Zobellia nedashkovskayae: one gene and its partner. The protein of the gene in region 2 interacts with the protein of the main gene of each other region in a pairwise test. Links are inferred from orthologs where the notes say so. Each region holds a gene or a part of one and is shown on either strand. Other genes may lie near its edges. The genes, in order: nusG and rho.

What was found.
Region 1: the proteins of rho (region 2) and nusG interact in binary tests that used the Escherichia coli proteins (3 or more experiments, as listed by UniProt). The link is inferred for Zobellia nedashkovskayae from one-to-one orthologs.

Annotation. Positions count from the first base shown.
Region 1 is NZ_JADDXR010000002.1:2,618,440-2,622,384, reverse strand. The notes cover bases 1-2,821. They hold nusG (transcription termination/antitermination protein NusG), read right to left. Parts: upstream 1,777-2,821; coding sequence 1,225-1,776; downstream 1-1,224. Other genes in these bases: tuf (elongation factor Tu), read right to left, coding at 2,138-2,821; secE (preprotein translocase subunit SecE), read right to left, coding at 1,786-1,974; rplK (50S ribosomal protein L11), read right to left, coding at 720-1,157; rplA (50S ribosomal protein L1), read right to left, coding at 10-699. Outside these bases: more of tuf, read right to left, coding at 2,822-3,325; hpf (ribosome hibernation-promoting factor, HPF/YfiA family), read right to left, coding at 3,935-3,945. UniProt on the Escherichia coli protein: Part of the processive rRNA transcription and antitermination complex (rrnTAC). The complex forms an RNA-chaperone ring around the RNA exit tunnel of RNA polymerase (RNAP).
Region 2 is NZ_JADDXR010000002.1:296,109-313,981, reverse strand. Bases 5,727-8,556 are described here. They hold rho (transcription termination factor Rho), read right to left. Parts: upstream 8,032-8,556; coding sequence 6,421-8,031; downstream 5,727-6,420. Other genes in these bases: IWB64_RS01290 (DUF4293 domain-containing protein), read left to right, coding at 8,225-8,556; IWB64_RS01300 (hypothetical protein), read right to left, coding at 5,727-6,146. Outside these bases: IWB64_RS01330 (OmpP1/FadL family transporter), read right to left, coding at 1-1,127; IWB64_RS01325 (hypothetical protein), read right to left, coding at 1,167-2,414; proS (proline--tRNA ligase), read left to right, coding at 2,510-3,988; rpsT (30S ribosomal protein S20), read left to right, coding at 4,348-4,599; more of IWB64_RS01300, read right to left, coding at 5,394-5,726; more of IWB64_RS01290, read left to right, coding at 8,557-8,635; IWB64_RS01285 (DM13 domain-containing protein), read left to right, coding at 8,901-9,392; IWB64_RS01280 (hypothetical protein), read left to right, coding at 9,521-10,381; IWB64_RS01275 (T9SS type A sorting domain-containing protein), read left to right, coding at 10,962-13,352; IWB64_RS01270 (T9SS type A sorting domain-containing protein), read left to right, coding at 13,648-14,490; IWB64_RS01265 (metallophosphoesterase family protein), read right to left, coding at 14,551-15,051; tRNA pseudouridine(38-40) synthase TruA, read left to right, coding at 15,165-15,917; IWB64_RS01255 (ABC transporter ATP-binding protein), read left to right, coding at 15,910-17,676; IWB64_RS01250 (diadenylate cyclase), read right to left, coding at 17,673-17,873. UniProt on the Escherichia coli protein: Facilitates transcription termination by a mechanism that involves Rho binding to the nascent RNA, activation of Rho's RNA-dependent ATPase activity, and release of the mRNA from the DNA template.

The DNA of each region.
Region 1 (3,945 bases), 2.3 Mb from region 2 along the record:
CCAGTTCGATTAAACTGTCTTTGGATCTAACTGAACACTTGGGCTCATGGTACTTGACATGAAAATACTTTTCATATAAACACCCTTAGCAGCAGCAGGTTTCATCTTAACTAAAGTGTCTAATAACTCTCTAGCATTTTCTTCCAATTTATCAGCAGAGAAAGAAGCTTTCCCTACAGCAGCATGAACGATACCTGTTTTATCTACCTTAAAGTCGATTTTACCAGCCTTTACTTCTGATATCGCTTTAGCGACATCCATAGTAACTGTTCCTGTCTTTGGATTAGGCATAAGACCTCTTGGTCCTAAAACTCGTCCTAAAGGACCTAGTTTACCCATTACGCTTGGCATAGTGATGATTACATCAACATCTGTCCAACCGCCTTTTATTTTTTCCAAATACTCATCCAACCCAACAAAGTCAGCACCGGCTTCCGTAGCCTCTGCTTCCTTGTCTGGTGTTACCAAGGCCAAAACCTTAACATCTTTACCAGTACCATGAGGAAGAGTAACCACCCCACGAATCATTTGGTTTGCTTTTCTTGGATCTACACCCAAACGCACTGCCAAATCTACAGATGCATCAAATTTTGTATTGGTAATCTCTTTTACCAAAGCAGCACCTTCAGCTACAGAATAAAGTTTGTCTTTATCTATCTTAGCGTGGGCGTCTTTTTGTTTCTTAGTTAATTTTGCCATTTCAAATTGCTTTTAAGATTTTAGAAAGGTCGCTTACCTGCAACTTTTAGACCCATAGACCTTGCTGTACCGGCTATCATGCTCATTGCAGATTCTACCGTAAACGCATTAAGGTCTACCATTTTGTCCTCGGCAATTGTTTTAACTTGATCCCAAGTAACATTACCAGATTTTACACGATTAGGTTCGCCTGATCCTTTTTTAATCTTAGCCGCTTCCAATAGCTGAATTGCCGCCGGTGGTGTTTTTACAAGGAAGTCAAAAGACTTATCCTTATATACGGTGATAACAACAGGTAATACTTTACCCTGTTTGTCCTGCGTACGAGCATTAAACTGCTTACAGAACTCCATGATGTTAACACCGGCAGCACCTAAGGCGGGTCCAACCGGTGGCGACGGATTCGCTGCACCTCCCCTAACTTGTAGTTTAACTACTTTACCTATTTCTTTTGCCATTGTTTAAAATTAAATTTCAGCTGTATTATTTTGGAAGCAACACAACTTTAAATATGTAACACTTAACTTATACTTTCTCTACTTGCATATAACTGAGTTCCAATGGTGTTTTTCTTCCGAAAATCTTAACCATAACCTCTAGCTTACGCTTCTCTTCGTTGATTTTCTCAACAGTACCATTAAATCCATTAAACGGACCATCAATAACCTTAACCGTTTCACCATGAGTGAAAGGTATAGCTACCGTATCCGTATTAACAGCCAATTCATCTACCTTACCTAGCATTCTGTTCACTTCGGCTTTTCTCAATGGAACAGGATCACCTCCTTTTGTCTCCCCTAAGAAACCGATTACGTTCGTAATTGAACGTACAATGTGAATCATTTCACCACCAAGGTTAGCTTTTATCATTATATAACCAGGAAAATAAACTCTTTCTTTATTAACCTTTTTTCCGTTACGAATCTGAATCACCTTTTCAGTAGGAACAAGGATATCCTCCAAATAGTCAGAAAAACCATGGCGCTCTACTTCACTCTCAATATAGCCTTTGATTTTATTCTCTTGGCCACTGACAGCTCTCACTACATACCATTTCTTTTCCAATACTTCTGACATAGCAACCGACTAGTTTAAGATGTTATCGAAATACAAACGAACCAATTTGCTGAATGTACTATCCACACCCCAAGTCGCCAAAGCGAACAAAATAGAAAATACCGCAACCACTACCATAAGGTTAGATGATTCGGCTCTTGGAGGCAAAGTAACATTGTTACGAAGCTCTTCTATAGATTCTTTTATATACGTTAACATAATGATTCTTACTTAAATTCGCACGGGAGGAGAGACTCGAACTCCCGACACCTGGTTTTGGAGACCAGTGCTCTACCAACTGAGCTACACCCGTTTATAATTGCATTTAAAGGTGTCCTACAAAAGCAGAACACCCTTAATTACATTATTCCTATATAATAAATTAATCTATAATCTTAGTAACCTGACCGGCACCAACTGTTCTACCACCTTCACGGATAGCGAAACGTAGACCTAAACTTAAAGCAATTGGTTGAATCAACTCAACTGTAATAGTAAGGTTATCACCAGGCATTACCATCTCAACTCCTGCAGGAAGTGCAATGTTACCAGTTACATCCGTAGTTCTTACATAAAACTGTGGACGATAGTTATTATGGAATGGCGTGTGACGACCACCTTCTTCTTTTTTCAAAACATAAACTTCAGCTTCGAATTTAGCGTGAGGCTTAACAGAACCTGGCTTACAAATAACCATACCTCTACTAATCTGTGCTTTTTCAATACCTCTTAACAAGATACCTACGTTATCACCAGCTTCACCTCTATCCAAAATCTTACGGAACATCTCAACACCAGTAACAGTAGAAGTCAATTTCTCAGCTCCCATACCGATAATCTCAACAGGATCACCTGTATTAGCAACACCAGTCTCAATACGACCAGTTGCAACAGTACCACGTCCAGTAATTGTAAATACATCTTCAACAGGCATCAAGAAATCTTTTTCAACATCTCTCTTTGGAAGTTCGATCCAGTTATCAACAGCCTCCATCAATTCCATTACCGTGTCAACCCATTTTTGCTCACCGTTCAATGCACCTAATGCAGAACCAGCAATTACAGGACCATTATCACCATCGTACTCGTAGAAAGAAAGCAATTCTCTTACTTCCATTTCAACTAGTTCGATTAATTCCTCATCATCAACCATATCCACTTTGTTCATGAATACAACAATTCTAGGAATACCAACCTGACGTCCTAAAAGGATGTGCTCACGAGTTTGTGGCATTGGACCATCTGTAGCTGCAACAACTAAAATAGCACCATCCATCTGAGCAGCACCAGTAACCATGTTCTTTACGTAATCCGCGTGACCAGGACAGTCAACGTGAGCGTAATGACGATTAGCTGTAGAATACTCTACGTGTGAAGTGTTAATAGTAATACCTCTTTCTTTTTCTTCAGGAGCGTTATCGATAGACTCGAAACTTCTCAATTCAGAAAGACCTGCGTTTGCCAAAACCGTAGTAATAGCAGCAGTTAATGTAGTTTTACCGTGATCCACGTGTCCAATAGTACCTATATTTAAGTGCGGTTTGGAACGATCAAAAGTTTCCTTTGCCATTTTTAATGAATTTTAATCTTAGTTATATATTAGTGTACAAATAATGCCTTTGTTGAGCCAACGACGGGAATTGAACCCGTGACCTCTTCCTTACCAAGGAAACGCTCTACCCCTGAGCTACGTCGGCTTATTAGGTTCAAGGTTCAAGACTAATGCCAGTAGATTAAAGACTACAAACATTACCTTGGCTTATTAGAGCGGGAGACCGGGTTCGAACCGGCGACATTCAGCTTGGAAGGCTGACGCTCTACCAACTGAGCTACTCCCGCAAATTTTAATAATCCAATATTTCAAAACCCAATAAATTTGGGCCGCTAAAAAAAAGTGGGGAGAGCAGGATTCGAACCTGCGAAGACGTAGTCAGCAGATTTACAGTCTGCCCTCGTTGGCCGCTTGAGTATCTCCCCAAACCAATTTTTTTTAAAGAACTTAAGAGCCGATGGAGGGACTCGAACCCACGACCTGCTGATTACAAATCAGCTGCTCTAGCCAGCTGAGCTACATCGGCCTTTCTACGCTGTTTCCGGCATAAAAAAGTCCGCTATTTCTAACGGACTGCAAATGTATACGTTTTTTTGTTTATTCAAAACAAAAAATGAAAAAAATTTATCAAGCTTGTA
Region 2 (17,873 bases):
AGACTTAAAAGTCCGCTTTTGCCAAAAACAGCAGAAATACTTCCTGTTACCTTTCCAGGTGTTTTTATCTGATAGTCAAAGATGTTAATGTAATTCAGGTCGAAAAAATTGAAATCGCTATCTTTATTAGGATAGTCAGAATCTATTCCTTGAGAGAAATTATCCGTTAAGCGGTACCATGTTGGTGATTGGTAGCTGGCTCCTAACCTAATAACATCATTAACCTTTGCAATAGCACCAATGCTCATAGAAAATCCTGTTCCTTCAGTTTCTAAAAGGTTATCAAAAGCTACAAACCTCGATTCTCCCTCATTAGAATAGGATTCATCGTACCTATTTAATCTCTCATACTGTATCGTGTGAAAGTTTAAAGAAGCTCCAAAGTAAAAGTTATCTCCATATTGCGTTGCTCCATTTATGGTAAACTTGCTATTGTAACCAGAAATGTACTGGCGGAAATCTTGGTTTACATCGTTGTAATTGGCATTTGAAAAATAACTACTGTTGTCATCTTCGTCTAAAGTGGGCTCAATAATTCCAGCTTGAAAGCCTAAGAAGGCCTGCTGGCCAGAAAAACCTAAACCGTTAGTTGCGCCTATATCTAAATAAGCATCACCAATTCTTTCGTTTCCTTGTAATTTTAAAGGTTGCAAAGGTATGCCATCTGCATAGTCTAGGAAATAGTTGTCAATTCCTTCACTGCTTGATCCTTTTGTTATTAGGCGATCATCATAATTTTGAACAACATCGTAGTTAAGGGCTAAAGAGAATTTTCTCCATTTGCTATCAGGATTGGTAGATTTGAAAACAAATGCACCACCAACCTGGTTAATATCAAAATTATTATTGGTAGAGTTGCTTAATGTACCGTTATAATCGGAATCCGTATTTCTATTATAGTTAGTTCCCGATATGGAGAACATGCCGCTATTAAAAACAGCACTACCTGCGGGGTTAATGTTCAAAGCGGATAAATCACCACCTAAAGACCCAAATGCTCCGCCCATAGCCTGAAAACGTGCAGAGCCTTGTAAGTTCTCTGTGCTGTAGCGTAATACGTCATTTATATTTTGAGCGCTTGCAATAGCACATGCAAACAATCCTATGAATGTTATATATTTTCTCATTCCTAGCAATTTTAAAGTAAGTTACTTATGATTTTGGACTTAGTTTCTACGACTTGACGATGACGATCTTGAGCTTGATCCAGATGATCTAGAGCTTGAACCTGAAGAAGATCTGCTTGAACTACCCGAGCTTCTGTAAGTTCCCGAGCTTCTTGAGGAGCTTCCTGAACTTCTGTAAGTACCGCCACTAGAGCTACTTCTACTTGTTCCAGATGATCTAGAGGTACTTGTTCTAGGTGTTGTGCTTCTATAAGTACCACTATTGCTAGTTCTTGTTCCAGAACTTCTATAGGTAGAACTTCGTGGTGTAGACGAGCTTCTAGATGTACTAGTCCTAGAGGAGCTATTGTATGTTGGTGTAGATCTTGTACTTCTACTTGTTCTATATGAGCTATTTCTATCAACACCTACAGTTCTTCTTGATGCCGAAGAACGGTTGGCATTAGAGCTACGTGCAGTTGTACTTCCGTTTGCATTAGATCTTGATCTGGTAGCAGAGTACCTTGGTGTAGATCTACTACTTCTATTAACATTTGATCTAGATGTGTATCTAGAATTGTTTCCTGAAATAGCATTGGTGTTTGTATTATAACCTCTTCTAGTGCGGTTGTAAGCATAACTTCGGTTTCTGTACGAGTAATTGTTATATCCATTGTAATAGCCGTAAGGAGGGCACCATGTTCCGTAACCACCCCAGCCAAAACCGCTGTAGCCGCCATATCCGTATCCGTAACCAAAGCCACCCCATCCCCAAGGACGATATCGGTTTCTCCACGGATTGTAGAAACCACCATATCCGTAGCCGCCCCATCCATAAGAATTAAATAACCATGGAGAGCTCCAGGCAAAACCACCGTAACCGTTCCATCCGTTATCGTAAACATTAATTTCTACACTGGTTGCATTATCACCCCATCCTGCGTAACCGGCATAGTCATTGTCATTATTATAATAATCGGTCAGTTCTCCACCAGAAATACTATCCTGAGCCGTTCCGCTTGAATAAGAATCTACATCAGTGAAAATTTCACCATCAAGAGCCTGGTCATATTGGTCAGCTTGTTGTCCGAAATAGTCAGAATAAGGTTCATCATTAGCCTGAGCTTGCTGCCTAGTCTGTTGCGGCCTTGTTTGGCGCTCTACACTAACTTGATTGTCACTGGAATAAATACCGTCATTATCATAATATGAGGTTGATTGGTACGAGCCGCAAGACACTGCAACAATGCCAGTTAGGGTGCAAAGAGCAATGAGACGAATTTTACTGTGGGATGGTAAATGTATCATGGGTGCAATTTTTATTGTTGAACATAGTAAAAATAAGTAGTTTTACCCAATTATTTTGCTAACATAAGCACAAGTTTTGTGCCAAACTAAATATAATGGGTAAGAATTTGACAAAACGCAGCGAGGATTATTCCAAATGGTATAACGAACTCGTGGTAAAAGCCGACATGGCCGAAAATTCAGCTGTAAGAGGTTGTATGGTAATTAAACCATACGGTTTTGCTATCTGGGAAAAAATGCAGGCAGAGCTAGATAGGATGTTTAAGGAGACAGGGCATGAAAATGCTTATTTTCCATTATTTGTGCCCAAAAGTTTATTTGAAGCCGAAGAAAAAAATGCCGAAGGTTTTGCAAAAGAGTGTGCGGTAGTTACTCATTATAGGCTTCAAAATGATCCGGACAAACCTGGTAAATTAAGAGTTGATCCAAACGCTAAATTAGAAGAAGAACTAGTTGTGCGCCCAACCAGTGAAGCTATTATATGGAATACTTTTAAAGGTTGGGTACAATCCTATAGAGATTTACCTTTATTGATCAATCAATGGGCCAATGTAGTTCGTTGGGAAATGCGTACACGTTTGTTTCTTAGAACCGCAGAGTTTTTATGGCAAGAAGGGCATACGGCTCATGCTACTGAGGCTGAAGCAATAGAAGAGGCTAAAAAAATGAACGGGGTCTATGCTCAGTTTGCAGAAGAGTTTATGGCTATGCCTGTAATACAGGGGGTAAAGACAGAAAGTGAGCGTTTTGCCGGTGCAATAGAAACCTATTGTATTGAAGCGTTAATGCAAGATGGTAAAGCATTACAAGCGGGTACTTCTCATTTTTTAGGACAGAACTTTGCCAAAGCGTTCGATGTTAAGTTTGCTACCAAAGAAGGAAAACAAGAGTACGTTTGGGCTACATCTTGGGGTGTATCTACAAGGTTGGTAGGTGCACTTATAATGAGCCATAGTGATGATAATGGTTTAGTGCTGCCTCCAAAATTGGCACCGATACAAGTGGTTATTGTACCTATTTATAAGGGAGTAGAACAATTAGATGCTATTTCTGAAAAGGTTGGCCCATTGGTGAAAGAATTGAAAGCTAAAGGTATTTCAGTAAAATTTGATAATAGGGATACTCATAAGCCTGGTTTCAAATTCAATGAATATGAATTAAAAGGTGTTCCTGTTCGTTTGGCTATCGGTCAGCGTGATTTGGAAAATGGTACGTATGAAGTTGCTCGTAGAGATACTTTGGCCAAAGAGACCGTTCCTATGGATGAGGTGGTAGCTAAAATTGAATTTCTGTTGGAAGATATTCAAAAGAACATTTATCAAAAGGCACATGCTTTTAGAGCGGATAATATTACCGAAGTAGATACGTACGAGGAGTTTAAGAAAGTTTTAGAAGAAAAAGGTGGGTTTATTTCTGCTCATTGGGATGGAACTAACGAAACTGAGGAAAAAATAAAAAATGAAACTAAGGCAACTATCCGCTGTATTCCCTTAGCTACCGAAAACAAAGAGGGGAAGTGTATGGTGACCGGAAAAATATCACCAAAAAGAGTACTTTTTGCAAAAGCTTATTAAAAAATATATGCTAACTATTGTGTTAGTAAAAAATAATTGTATTTTTGCATCCGCAATTGCGCAAAGTATGGTCCGTTCGTCTAGGGGTTAGGACGCCAGGTTTTCATCCTGGTAACAGGGGTTCGATTCCCCTACGGACTACAAAGTACAATTGAACGGTAGATGAGTTCTCACGTAGAATTCGCGAAGTCTTAAGTTTAGTGTCGTACTTAGAGTGTATTTATTGGTCCGTTCGTCTAGGGGTTAGGACGCCAGGTTTTCATCCTGGTAACAGGGGTTCGATTCCCCTACGGACTACAAAAGGTTCGATGAGCATTGGCGAAAAGGAATTTTTAAAAAAATTAACAAGTTAGAAAAAGATGGCAAATCACAAGTCAGCATTAAAAAGAATCAGAAGAAACGAAGCAGTACGTTTACGTAACCGCTATCAACACAAAACTACTCGTAACGCTATTAAGAAATTGCGTAGCGAAGAAAGTAAAAAAGATGCTGAAGCTTTATTGCCTAGCATTGTTAGCATGATCGATAGATTGGCTAAGCGTAATATTATTCATAATAATAAAGCTGCCAACTTAAAAAGTAAATTAGCAAAGCACGTAGCTGCATTGTAAGATTTATATAATTTATAAAAAAGCCCTGATATAATTTATATCAGGGCTTTTTTTGTGCCTACAAAAGAGTGGCATAGCTTTATTCTGGTAACCTTCTCCTCATTCGTAAAAAGCCAATAATAAAGCATAGGTAGCTTACTATTATTAAGGTAAACTGAATTCTTTTAACTATTGGAGGGGTTGGTGTTTCATGAATAGTATGAATGTAACGTATTACCTTTATTGGAAGATAGCCTACGTAAAAAACTACTAATCCAGTACTTAACCAGAATAGAAGATTTTCTTTCGTCGTAAAAATTTTATCTATAGCGAAGAACTTTTTCAAATATAAAACAGAACAATAAATTAGAATTAGACCACCAGTTACATAAGAATATACCTGTGGTAATTTGCTAAAGTCATCAATGAAAGCATTTACCAAGCAGACTGCTAAAAAGAAAATGGCTCCGAATACTATATGTTGTTTATGTTTTAAATTTTCAATATAAAACCTGAATATATAATAGAAATACAGGTAGAATATCAACATATAAATATTGTATATCAACCAATTATAATTGTGGTAGGTGTCTGCCGAAATTAAACTGAACTCTTCATAGTTATTTATTAAATAACCTAGAAATTCATTTAATAAAGTGTAAAAGAATAGAATAGGTAGATACTTGAGTTTTGAGTCAAAGTACCTAGGATACTTATATAAAGACAAAAGCAACGTTACTCCATAAATGGGCATATACGAGTTTTGTAGAAAATAATCTATGTTCTCCAAAGTATATCTATTCTGTTAGCAATGATTATGGGTTTGAACTTCCTTCATTTTTAGTTGTACTTCTTGGTGCGTAAAAAGGAGCATTAGAAAAAGAGAAAAACCCAGGTAAAAAAGAAGCTTCGTTTTTGGTGTTCGGAGATGCTTGGTTTTCTTCTTGAGCTTTTCTAGGATTAAAGTTGTCATCTAGCAGAACAATTCTGCGCTTACCATCTGCGGCATCATCGGTGTAGAATATATGGTCTGCTCCATCCTTGTTTACCGTAGGTGACATCATAATCGTATTCTGTCTAGGGTGTTTTACAAGGGAATCATTGTCAAACTTCTTTTCGTTTGCGTAATTGGCAAAGTAAAACCGTAGTGTAGTCAATTTTTCACCTGATAATTTGGCTTCATTTTCAATATAAGCCAAGTATTTTTTTAGGTCTTCGTATTCGTAAGATACATACTGGGCCACTTTAAATTTTTCTCTATCTACATCGTTTTTATAATCACTTTCAGTACTACGGGATTTCTGTTCGTATTGCTGTTTAGGATCTTTGGCTCTTCCGTCTATAGAATCTTCATACTGCTGAATGAGATGTGCTCGTCTATCTTTATAGTTAACGAAGAGTTTGTGGGCCTTTTCGGGCATGATGATACCATTGTCGTAATTTTTGTCAGCAACGGTTTCGGGAGGGCATTCAGGACAAGGTTTTTGTGTATTATCGCCGCATGCGGCTAAAATCAAAAAAAGGAATACAGTAGTGCATTGCTGCACAAATTTCAGCGAATTTTTCATGACATAAGTTTTTAAAGTTCTACTTCGTTATACATGCAAAATTCGGGGGAAGAAAAATTTTTGCGCTATAAAGATATCCGAAAAAACGGATAATTAAGATGCTATTGGTATAATTCCGTAATCTTTGAACTACTACCGCCGTGAAAAAGAGAGAGTTTTATATTTTTTCTGAGAATGAGTAGAAGGATTATATCCATAAAAAAATCCCGAATTCCATTTTATAATTAGGAATTCGGGATTCTATTGTTTGATATTTCAGTATATCAATAAACCGTTATTGATTCATGGTAAGCAAGAATTCATCATTATTCTTAGTCTGCTTAATACGTTGTTCAATGAACTCCATAGCTTCAACAGGATTCATATCTGCCAAGTATTTTCTTAAGATCCACATACGTTGTATAGTGTCCTTGTCCAATAATAAATCATCCCTACGTGTACTAGATGAAGTAAGATCAATGGCTGGGAATATTCTTCTGTTAGAGATTTTACGATCCAACTGTAGTTCCATGTTACCTGTACCTTTAAACTCTTCAAAGATAACTTCATCCATTTTAGAGCCAGTTTCAGTAAGTGCAGTAGCTATAATAGAAAGAGATCCACCGCCTTCTATATTACGAGCAGCTCCAAAGAAACGTTTTGGTTTATTTAATGCATTGGCGTCTACACCACCACTTAATACTTTACCAGAAGCTGGTTGTACCGTGTTGTATGCTCTTGCCAAACGGGTGATGGAGTCTAATAAAATAACAACGTCATGACCACATTCTACTAATCTTTTTGCTTTTTCTAATACGATATTTGCTACACGAACATGTTCAGAAGGTTCTTTATCAAAAGTAGAAGCAATTACTTCACCTTGAACGTTACGTTGCATATCGGTAACCTCTTCCGGGCGTTCATCTATTAAAAGTATAATTTGATAAACTTCAGGATGATTAGCTGCAATGCCATTTGCAATATCTTTCAATAGCATTGTTTTACCTGTCTTAGGTTGGGAAACGATCATACCCCTTTGTCCTTTACCAATAGGCGAAAATAAATCTATAATTCTTGTAGAAATATTTCCTTGTCTTTCAGCTAAATTAAACTTTTCGTCTGGGAACAAAGGTGTTAGGTGTTCAAAAGAGACACGGTCACGAACGATTTGAGGGTCAATTCCGTTTATTTTGTTCACCTTAATAAGAGGGAAATATTTCTCTCCTTCTTTTGGTGGTCTTACGTTTCCTAAAACAGTATCTCCAGTCTTTAATCCAAATAATCTAATCTGGGATTGTGATACATAAATATCATCGGGAGATGAAAGATAGTTGTAGTCAGAAGAACGTAAAAAGCCATAACCGTCTTGCATAATATCAAGAACGCCTTCACTTTCTATAATACTGTCAAATTCAAATTCAGGTTCCTTGTAGCGGTTTTTTAAATCCTTGTCAAAATTACTTTTGTCGTAGGTAGGCTTTTGATTACGCTGATTTTTGTTGTTCCCGTTGGAAGTATTCTGGTTTTTGTGTTGAGGATTACCTTTTGGTTCTCTCTTAACAGGTCTTGGGCGCGGTTTTTTTATTTCCGTTGGTTGGGCCGGTGCAGCTTGTTCCTTGTTTGCCGATTTTTCGGGAGTAACCACAGTCTTAACTTCAGGCTTCTTTTCTTCGATTACCGTTCTTGGCTTACGAGGTCTTGGTTTCGGTTTTAGCTTCGGTTTTTCTTCTGTTGTTTTTGGCGCGGTTACTTCTGCCACAACTTTGGGGTTGGCTGCTTGTACATCCAAGATTTGATAAACAAGGTCCAGTTTTTTTAGGGTTTTGAACTTTGGCACATTAAGGCCTTTGGCAATTTCCTGCAATTCAGGCAGTTTTTTTGCTTTTAAATCTGAAATTTCAAACATTAAGTATGATATAAATTATACGTCTCTTGAGATTGATAAGAAGTGAATTGTTATCTGAGTATTACGAGGGAAAGATTTCCCGATAGGTAAGATAATAACTAATAATCTCACAATATTACGAATTATTTTGCTTTCGACACTGCTTTTTTTCAAAAAGACGTGTATTTTTGTCGCGCACAATGATGTTTAGATAATGATTCAAAGAATACAAACTATTTATTTGTTGATAGTAGCCCTTATTGCTGGGATATTGCCATTCTGGATAAACCTTTGGTCAGATGTAGAAGGAAATGAAATATTTGCCAGAAATGACGTTTTCATATCAGGAGCTTTTTACATATCTGCTGTACTTGCTATAGTTACTATAGTATTATTTAAAAATAGAAAAAATCAATTTGTGTTAAACAGATTGAACATGATATTAAATATTTTTTTACTAGGATTTTTCGTTTACCGGTCGCAAAATTTATCCGGAGAGATTTCGGTCTCGGAGAAGGGTATTGGGATGCTGATTCCTATCATTTCTATCGTTTTCTTGGTTCTTGCAAATAGGGCCATAAAGAAGGATGAGGATCTTGTAAAATCTGTGGATCGTCTACGATAAACCTTACATCTTAGTAGTATTAGTGCGTAAAACCCGGAGTAGTTACCGGGTTTTTTTGTGCTCTTTTTTTAATGTAAAAATCTTCTTTTTTCTGAATTTATCACAGAAGTGTCCCGTTATATAAGGTTCCTGTGATAGACTCTTTATACTTCCTTGAATACTTCGTGATACCACCTTTCTATGTTTGTCCCAAGAAACAGCAAAGCTATCGATAGTCGATTGCAGAACTGTTTTAAAAATGATAAACAATTTAAATTTTACGATTATGAAAAACAGAAACTTTTCTATTGCACTTTTAGCTTTGGCCATGACAACATTTGTAGTAAGTTGTTCCGATGATGACACGGAAATAGAAACGGTAACAGTTACCGAAACGGAAACTATTGAAGTAGATTCTTCTTTGCCAGTAGGAGACTTGGCAGTTGCTGCGAGTGGAAACTTAACGGCAGAAAGCGGTACGCCTACACAAGGTCTGGTAGAGTTAGGAATAGACACAGGCGATACAAATTTCGTTCACTTTGCAGATGATTTTACTACTGAGTTAGGTACGGGTACCGTAGGTATATTTTTGTCTACTTCAGAAACGTTTACGGCAGATCCGGCAAACGGAAATCCAGATTTAATGTTGATCGGTAACGTTCAAGGTAATGGCGAGATGTATATTAAATTAGATGCAACGCCAGATGCAAAATATACACACATCATCTTATGGTGTGCTACGGCTAACATTCCATTCGGAAATGTAGCATTGAATTAATAAGGATTTTATGGCCTTTGGGAATAGAGACACATGATTCTGTTTTTCTATGTCTCCCAAAGGCTTTTTCTTTTTTTTAGGTATCTGTTCTTCGGGACTAAAATATCTACTTATAATCTAACAGAATTATGAAACAAAATAAATATATCATTCTCTTAATGCTTACATTTTGTGCTACTTATTTACAGGCCCAAAGTGGATGGACTAGAGAAGCAAAAGGGTTCTACGTTCAGGCCACAGCATCATATTTTTCTTCTAATAATTACTATACAACCGAGGGTAGATTAGCCGATCAGGGCAGTACATTTAATAGTAGCGGACTTTTATTGTACGGTGAATATGGTATTTCTAACAGGCTTACGGCTATAGTAGATGTTCCGTTGGTAAGGTTAAATAGTTTTAGTACAACAGAAACTGTAGGGGGTGTCGGTAATATTCAACTAGCTGTAAAGTATAAATTATTAAAAAATTTCCCGTTGTCTTTACAAGTTGCATTAGACATACCTAGTAACGATGGAGAGAACTTTGCAAAATCTAATAGTCCTGATGATTTCGGGCAGATTAACGAGATTAACTTGCCTTTGTCAGATGGTGAGTTTAATGTGTGGACCACCTTAGCTGCATCTCATGGTTTTGCTAATGGAAAGACCTATGCATCCGCATTTACAAGTATCAATTTTAGAACAGAATCTTTTAGCAATCAACTTCAGGTTGGGGCAGAGGTAGGCCACTTATTCTTTGATAAACTGTATTTGATAGGGAAGTTGAAAATTCAAGAAAAACTATCTTCTGAAATCAATAATCAAAGTGGCTCTTTTTTATATGGCGAGGGAACTACCTTTACAAACTTTGGAATTACATCTATGTACAAGCTAAACAACCATTTAAACTTGGTGGCCAACTATTCGGACTATGCAGGTTTTTTGGTGGAGCGCAAGAATATTTATGACGGAGGAACCTTTTCATTAGGGTTGTCTTTTGAATACTAATTAAGAAAATATAGATTACCATTCTAGTTAATGTTGTTTTATAAAAAAAAAGGTATTTTATTGTATTAGCTATTTTAACCCGGGTTGGATACCGGGTTTTTTGTTTCTTAAAATCTCTAAAATCCTTATTTATAAAAAATGGAACTATTACGGAACTTTTTGTTTTCGTAGATTTTTCCTCTTTCTGTTTGTAGTTTAAAAACTACTGGAAAACCAGTATTTTTATATGAATATGATTTTTCGCAACTATATTTAACTACATTTGATTGCCTTATAGTACAAAATTACTGTACATAGGCGACCATTATTTCCAAACCAATTTTAGTACTCTAATAACTCATCAGTGGGCACCTTTGAATTTTTCATAGATGCTTTATGTAGCGTTCGTATAGATTTTTTTTAACCTAAAACTGGAATAATGAAATTTCCCCCAATTTTCTTGTCTGGCTAAAGTCTGTTTTTTTAAATACCCAACTTTAGTTCACGACCAACCCCCTTTCAAATACATTGCAAATAGCTTCAGGTTTAAAGCACGTCCGATAATCGGATGCGCAATTGAATATCCCTAAATTTTGAAGTTATGAGAACAAAAATTACTTTTCTGTCTATCGTATTTTTTACGATATGCTTTTCTAATGTGCTATTGGCACAAAACAGTATTAAGATTATAGATCCTCCATCTTCCGTTGAAGCTGGAGAAACGGTAGATGTTACTGTGGCCTATGCAATGAATGAACCATCTGCTTACATTCTCTTGCGTCTTATTAATCCTAATGGAGAAAACCCACAAGATTTTGTTACCAAATCTGGTTCGGGAAGCCATAAGTTTAGTATCAAAATACCAGATTCACCTGGCAGTGGTTACCGCTGGCAAGCTCAACTTTTGAAAACTGCTGATTGGGGAGGTCTCGCCAACGAATTTATTGATGGTGTTAGTGTAGAAAGTACGGAACCACCAAGTCCAGGAGCGAATTCAATTAAATTTACAGACGCACCAACCACATTGGTCGCAGGAGAACCTGCCACTGTTACTGTAGATTTTTCTACAAATGAACCATCGGCCTATGTATTGGTGCGTTTAATAAATCCAAATGGGGCTAACCCGCAGGATTTTGTCACCAAATCGGGCTCAGGAAGCCATACATTTAATATTAATGTGCCCAATTCTTCTGGTAGTGGCTACAGTTGGCAAGCTCAGCTTTTAAAAATTGGCGATTGGGCAGGATTGGCAAATGATATTGTTGATGGGGTTTCCGTTGAGCAAATAACTCTACCGCCAAGTGGGCAAGAGCTAATATCATTAACGACTACGCCTAGCAAAGTGGCTCAAGGAGAAACTTATAATGTAAGTTTTGAATATAATTTTTTAGGGGATAGATATGTTCAGGCATACATTACCAATAAGAATGTAGATGCAGATGGACAATGGGTTAAGATAGGAAAGGTTTTACAGGAATTTACTCAAGGAGCCAGTAGTGAAACCCTTCGACTAGAGATAACGGGAGAGCCTTTAGAGTCTAACATGTTGGTTATACAAGTATTTGAGGTAATAGCAAATGGTAATGAAGACCAATGGAATCTTGTAGGGGAAGATACGGTAGATAATATTGAATTTGGTAGTGGCTATGGGTTTGGTGAGAAAAATACAACCCCAAATGGAACTGCTGAGTATATGCGGTATTACAATAGAGATCTAGAATTAAATGGAGGACATTATAATGGCGACGGCCAAGGTTCTGGCATGGATCACACCTTAGCGCCTACAAATTCTTTATATCGTTCCAATTGGTGGGTTAACCGTAATTGGGTAGGCCCAATAAAATCGCACTATGGTGAAGATAATTTAAATGGCAAAGAGTTTTGGGTAGAGTGGCAAAGTTTGGGGTCATCAAGTAATGATGGTCATGGTGAATTTGATATTAGGGTTGAAAAGAGTACGCAATCAGATTCAAACGGAGCATACGGTTTTCCTAGTTTTATAGGAGATATAACCGAACCTTTATTGGCATCTTTTACAGGGAGATGGACCGAAGGAAGCACTGGGCGATGTCATATCAATATGACCGCTTGGATTTATGGTGTTGATTCCGAAGGGAAAAGAGTTAGAAGTGATGTAATTATTCATGCTTGGGATAATTCAGGTGATATTAGAAGTAATTATGAGCGTTCTTATCAATGGTCGCAGGAAGGGAATAACACAATTTATACTTTTGAAAAAATCGGTACTGCGTCTGACGAATATAACACGTATGATGTTTTACGTACGGTACCCGGTGGTGAAGGAGAGTCATGTTCTTATAATCTTGTTCCGGTAAACTGGAGGCGGAATCATATAGACAATTTCCCTACCCAATCTTTTACCAAAAAGATTGACGTAGCTAAAATTATTAAGGAGGTTATTAAACGAGAAGCTGAGAATGGCCCAGATACCAGAAGGATAGTAGGTAGTAATCAGGTTATCTCTGTTCCTACCATGACCGATGATTGGACTCTTGAAGTAATGGAGTGGACTGTAACCGGACAGTCTGGGGATTACAAACACGAGCCCGGCAACCCTGATTTTGATGTGAATACCTACATTCCTAATAGTAGAGGTCGTTTCACTTTTGAAGAATATTACATTCAGAATCCTTGTGAAAGTAACCCTAAAATAGATTGCCCTAATTCAGTGGCCCTTAAAACCCAAATAGTCCAACAAGACTCAATAGTTGAAGCTAAAGATTTCAGCGTTTCCCCTAATCCATTCATCAATTCATTTGAGTACGAATACAGTGTAAAAAATTATGATGAGGTAACGGTGGATTTATATGCTCTAAATGGTAGAAAAATAGAGACTTTAAAAAATAAGGAAAGCCATAGACCGGGAAATTATAGTGATGTGGTAGATACTAGCGACCTGGATGCCGGGATTTATATTTTAAGAATCAACACTTCTGAAGGCGAGGAGGCAATCAAATTAATCAAAAATTAAATTTTGAAAGTTCCCGTTCCATTGTGGGGTGGAGCGGGTTCTTTATCCAAAGTTTACTTCCGGTATTTATTTTACACAATTTTTTAAAACATAAAATATTGAAATTATGAAAACAAAAATTACACTACTTTTTACAACTACTTTTCTTGCATTGCTCTTCTCTTTAGCAGGTAATGCCCAAAACTAGATAGAAATTTATAATGCGCCCACTTATATATTTTCTGGTTTTAAAAGTGCTTTCCCCGTAAGATATACACAAGAAGGTTCTGGTGAAGTACATATACAAGCAAGATTGATGACTACTTCTGGTAGGGTTATAAAAGAAATTACAGAAGGAGAATATGCCAGGCCAGGTCATCAGGTATTTGAATTTGATATACCAAATCTTCCTCTGGGAGGTGTTTATAAGTGGCATGTTCAAATGTACAATAGCAATTGGACAAAAAAACTTGCTGAAAACTATTATGAGGAAACGGTTACGGTTATGACACTAATAGGTCCGCCGGCGAACAATTCATTTTCTGATTTTTCGCCACCTAGTAGAATCATTGCTGGGAAAATTGCTCGGGTATCTTATAATTTCAACAAAACAGAAAATGACGGAGTACATATACAAACAAGGTTATTATCTAAAGAAGGTAAAATATTACTTCAAGACACACAGTCTAGTAATAATAATTCAGGGCAAATTTCCGTTGAGTTTAATATTCCATTAAACCTAGCTTCAAGAACTGATTACAAATGGAATATTCAGATGTTTGACGATGATTGGAAAAACAAATTAGCAACGTCTACCAAGTCGGATATTACAGTGTCTGGGGCAGGTAGTGCTTTAAAGGCAAAGCTACCTAACGAACTTAATGATACGGACAATCAGACATTCAATGATTTTACAGTCTCTCCAAACCCATTCGTCAATTCATTCGAGTATGAATACAGTGTTGAGGACTATGATGATGTAACTGTAGATTTATATGCACTCAATGGCAGAAAAATTAAAACTTTAAAAAGTAAAGAAAGCCATAGACCTGGGAATTATAATGATGTAGTGGATACCAGTGATCTAGATGCAGGAATTTATATTTTGCGCATCAATACTTCTGAAGGTGAGAAAGCCATAAAATTAATCAAGAATTAATACCCTCGAAACCTTAGAGTTGGAAACCTGCACTATTTTGTATAGTGCAGGTTTTTTTATTTAAGCACCACGCTTCCCTAGTTCTATAACTTCTAGGTCTTTTATGTCTTTTCCGTCTATGGTAAAGCGGAGCATTGTTCGTATTTGATGAAAACCGTGTTTGCCACAAGCACCAGGGTTCATATGCAGCACACCCAATTTTTTATCCATCATTACTTTAAGAATATGAGAATGTCCAGAGATAAATAATTTTGGAGGGTTAGCCTTTATGATATCACGTGTTCTTATATTATATTTTGGAGGGTATCCGCCAATATGAGTCATGAAAACTTCTACACCTTCGCAGAAAAAACGGTTGTTGAGAGGAAATTCTTTTTGAATTACGTGATCATCAATATTTCCATGAACCGCTCTTAATGGCTTAATTTTTTGCAAAGTGTCGGTTACTTCTAAAGTTCCTATGTCACCAGCGTGCCATATTTCATCCGCTTGACGGGCATATTTTAAAATGGCATCGTCCATATGGGAATGGGTATCAGAAAGCAATAGAATTTTGGTCATGTACTGAACTAAAAGTTATGTGATTAGACTTGGCCTTATCAATAGTTTTGAGAGCCTTCTTCTGTTTAATCAAAGAGAAGTATCTTTGAGGTTCACAAAATTAAAGGTTTCGGTTGAGATATTTTATTGAATTTTCATACTTGGGTAAAGACTACCATGGTTGGCAAAACCAACCTAATGCCATTACCGTGCAGGAGGTTCTTGAAAAGGCATTTTATACCTTACTGCGCGAGCCTGTGGCTTTGGTAGGTGCTGGCAGAACTGATGCTGGTGTTCATGCCAAGCAGATGTTCGCCCATTTTGATTTTGATGAAATTAAGGATGTACAGTTATTTGTTTATAGATTGAATGCGCTTTTGCCAGAGGCCATTGCTGTTCATAATATCTTTGGTGTAAACGAACATGCTCATGCTCGCTTTGATGCGGAAGAACGCACCTATGAATATTGGGTGTTGCAGTATAAAAATCCGTTTTATGGTGATTTTGCACATTACATAAAGCATCCCTTGGATATTGAGGCAATGAATCAAGCCGCGGGATTGCTTTTGCAGTTCAAGGATTTTGAATGTTTTTCAAAGTCCAATACAGATGTAAGGACGTATCTGTGTGATGTTAAAAGAGCAGTTTGGGAGGTAAAAGGAGATAAACTTGTTTTTACAATAACCGCAGACCGTTTTTTGAGAAATATGGTGCGTGCCGTAGTAGGTACGTTGCTAGAAGTGGGCACGGGTAAAACAAAGCCAGACCATGTTAAATCAATCATAAATAGCAAGAACAGAAGTAAGGCCGGCCCATCGGTACCGGCAAAAGGGCTATATTTGACCTCTGTTTTATACCCCAAAAAGATTACGGAAAAACATGGATAAAGATTCTGGAAAAGCATTTGATATGCGGCTGTTTAAACGCTTATTGGCGCATACGCGTCCATATCGTGCAACCTTTTATGGTGTTGCTCTAGCGGCTATTCTGCTATCCGGATTTGCCGTAATGACTCCTATAATAGTTCAAAGAATTATTGACGACGCCATTAAGGTGGGCGATGAAGAAAAGTTATTGATTCTAACTTTGGCAATGGCCGGTGTTCTCTTGGGGCAGGTTATTAGTCAGCTTTCATTTAACTACTACGCCAACTGGTTGGGAGAATCAGTCATAAAAGATATTAGAGTCAACTTGTTCAAACACATGTTGGGCTTTAGAATGAAATATTTTGACAGTTCTTCTCTTGGAGTACTGGTAACGCGTGCGGTTGCGGATATGCAGCGTATTGGTGAAATTTTTAGTCAAGGCTTTTTTGTTATAGTTGCAGATTTGTTGAAAATGCTGGTTGCCGCTGTGGTAATGTTAATAATGAACTGGCGTCTAGCGCTCATTGTTTTTGCCATATTGCCGTTAATTCTTTATGCAACACGTTTGTTTCAAAAGGCAATGAAAGTTGCTTTCGCCGAGGTTAGAACACAGGTTTCCAATCTTAATTCTTTTGTGCAAGAACGGATAACAGGTATGAAAATCGTACAGTTGTTTACGCGTGAAAGGATTGAAAGTGAAAAATTTAGGGTTATCAATGAAAAGCATCAGAATGCTTGGTTAAAAACAGTTTGGTACAACTCCATTTTCTTTCCGATTGCAGAAATTTCTTCTTCTATTGCAGTGGGCCTGATCGTATGGTACGGTGGACTTCAAAATGTATCTAATCTTTCTAAGGAAGAACTAGGTACGCTGTTCGCATTTATTCTGTTGATAGATATGCTTTTTAGACCTTTACGACAAATAGCAGATAAGTTCAATACCCTACAAATGGGAATGGTAGCTGCCAATAGGGTTTTTAAAATTTTGGATACCCAGAGTAATATACAAGACTTAGGTTCTGTGGTTAAAGAAGATGTACGAGGAGATATAAAATTTAATGACGTACACTTTGGATATTTAGAAGAGGAAGAAGTATTGCACGGTATTTCTTTTGAAGTAAAAGCAGGGGAGACCGTGGCAATTGTAGGAGCTACCGGTGCAGGGAAGTCTACTATAATTAATTTATTGAACCGCTTTTATGAAATAAATTCGGGTTCTATTTTAGTTGATGATATAGATATTAAAGACTTTAGTTTGGTTTCGCTTAGATCTCAGATTGCTGTTGTGCTTCAAGATGTATTCCTTTTTGCTGATACTATAGAAAACAATATTTCTTTAAAAAATACCGAGATAACCCACGAGCTTATTGAAGATGCTGCCAAACAAATTGGAGTGGATGAGTTTATAAGCAGTCTGCCTGGAGGATATCAATATAACGTAAAAGAAAGAGGAACAATGTTGTCTAGTGGACAACGCCAATTGATTGCGTTTTTACGGGCTTATGTAAGCAACCCAAGTATTTTGGTTTTAGATGAAGCTACGTCATCCGTAGACACTTATTCTGAGCAGTTGATACAGAGAGCAACAGAGAAAATAACCGAAGGAAGAACTTCTATAATCATTGCACACCGTTTGGCCACCATTAAAAAAGCCGATAAGATAATTGTAATGGATGCCGGTAAAATTGTAGAAACGGGAACTCACAAGCAGTTGCTTAAAAAAGGAGGATATTACAGCGGTCTTTACGAAGCTCAATTCCTTTCGGAAGAAGTAGCTTAACTTATTAAATCTTCTTTTATTATGGCCGTTAATTCATCCATATTGCCAAAATCAACAAACTTTCCATTTCTAATATATGAGATATTTCCCGTCTCTTCGCTAACTACTAATCCTAATGCATCTGTTTTTTCAGTAACACCTACAGCTGCTCTATGACGAAGTCCAAAACGCAACGGAATGTTACGTTCATTGGAAAC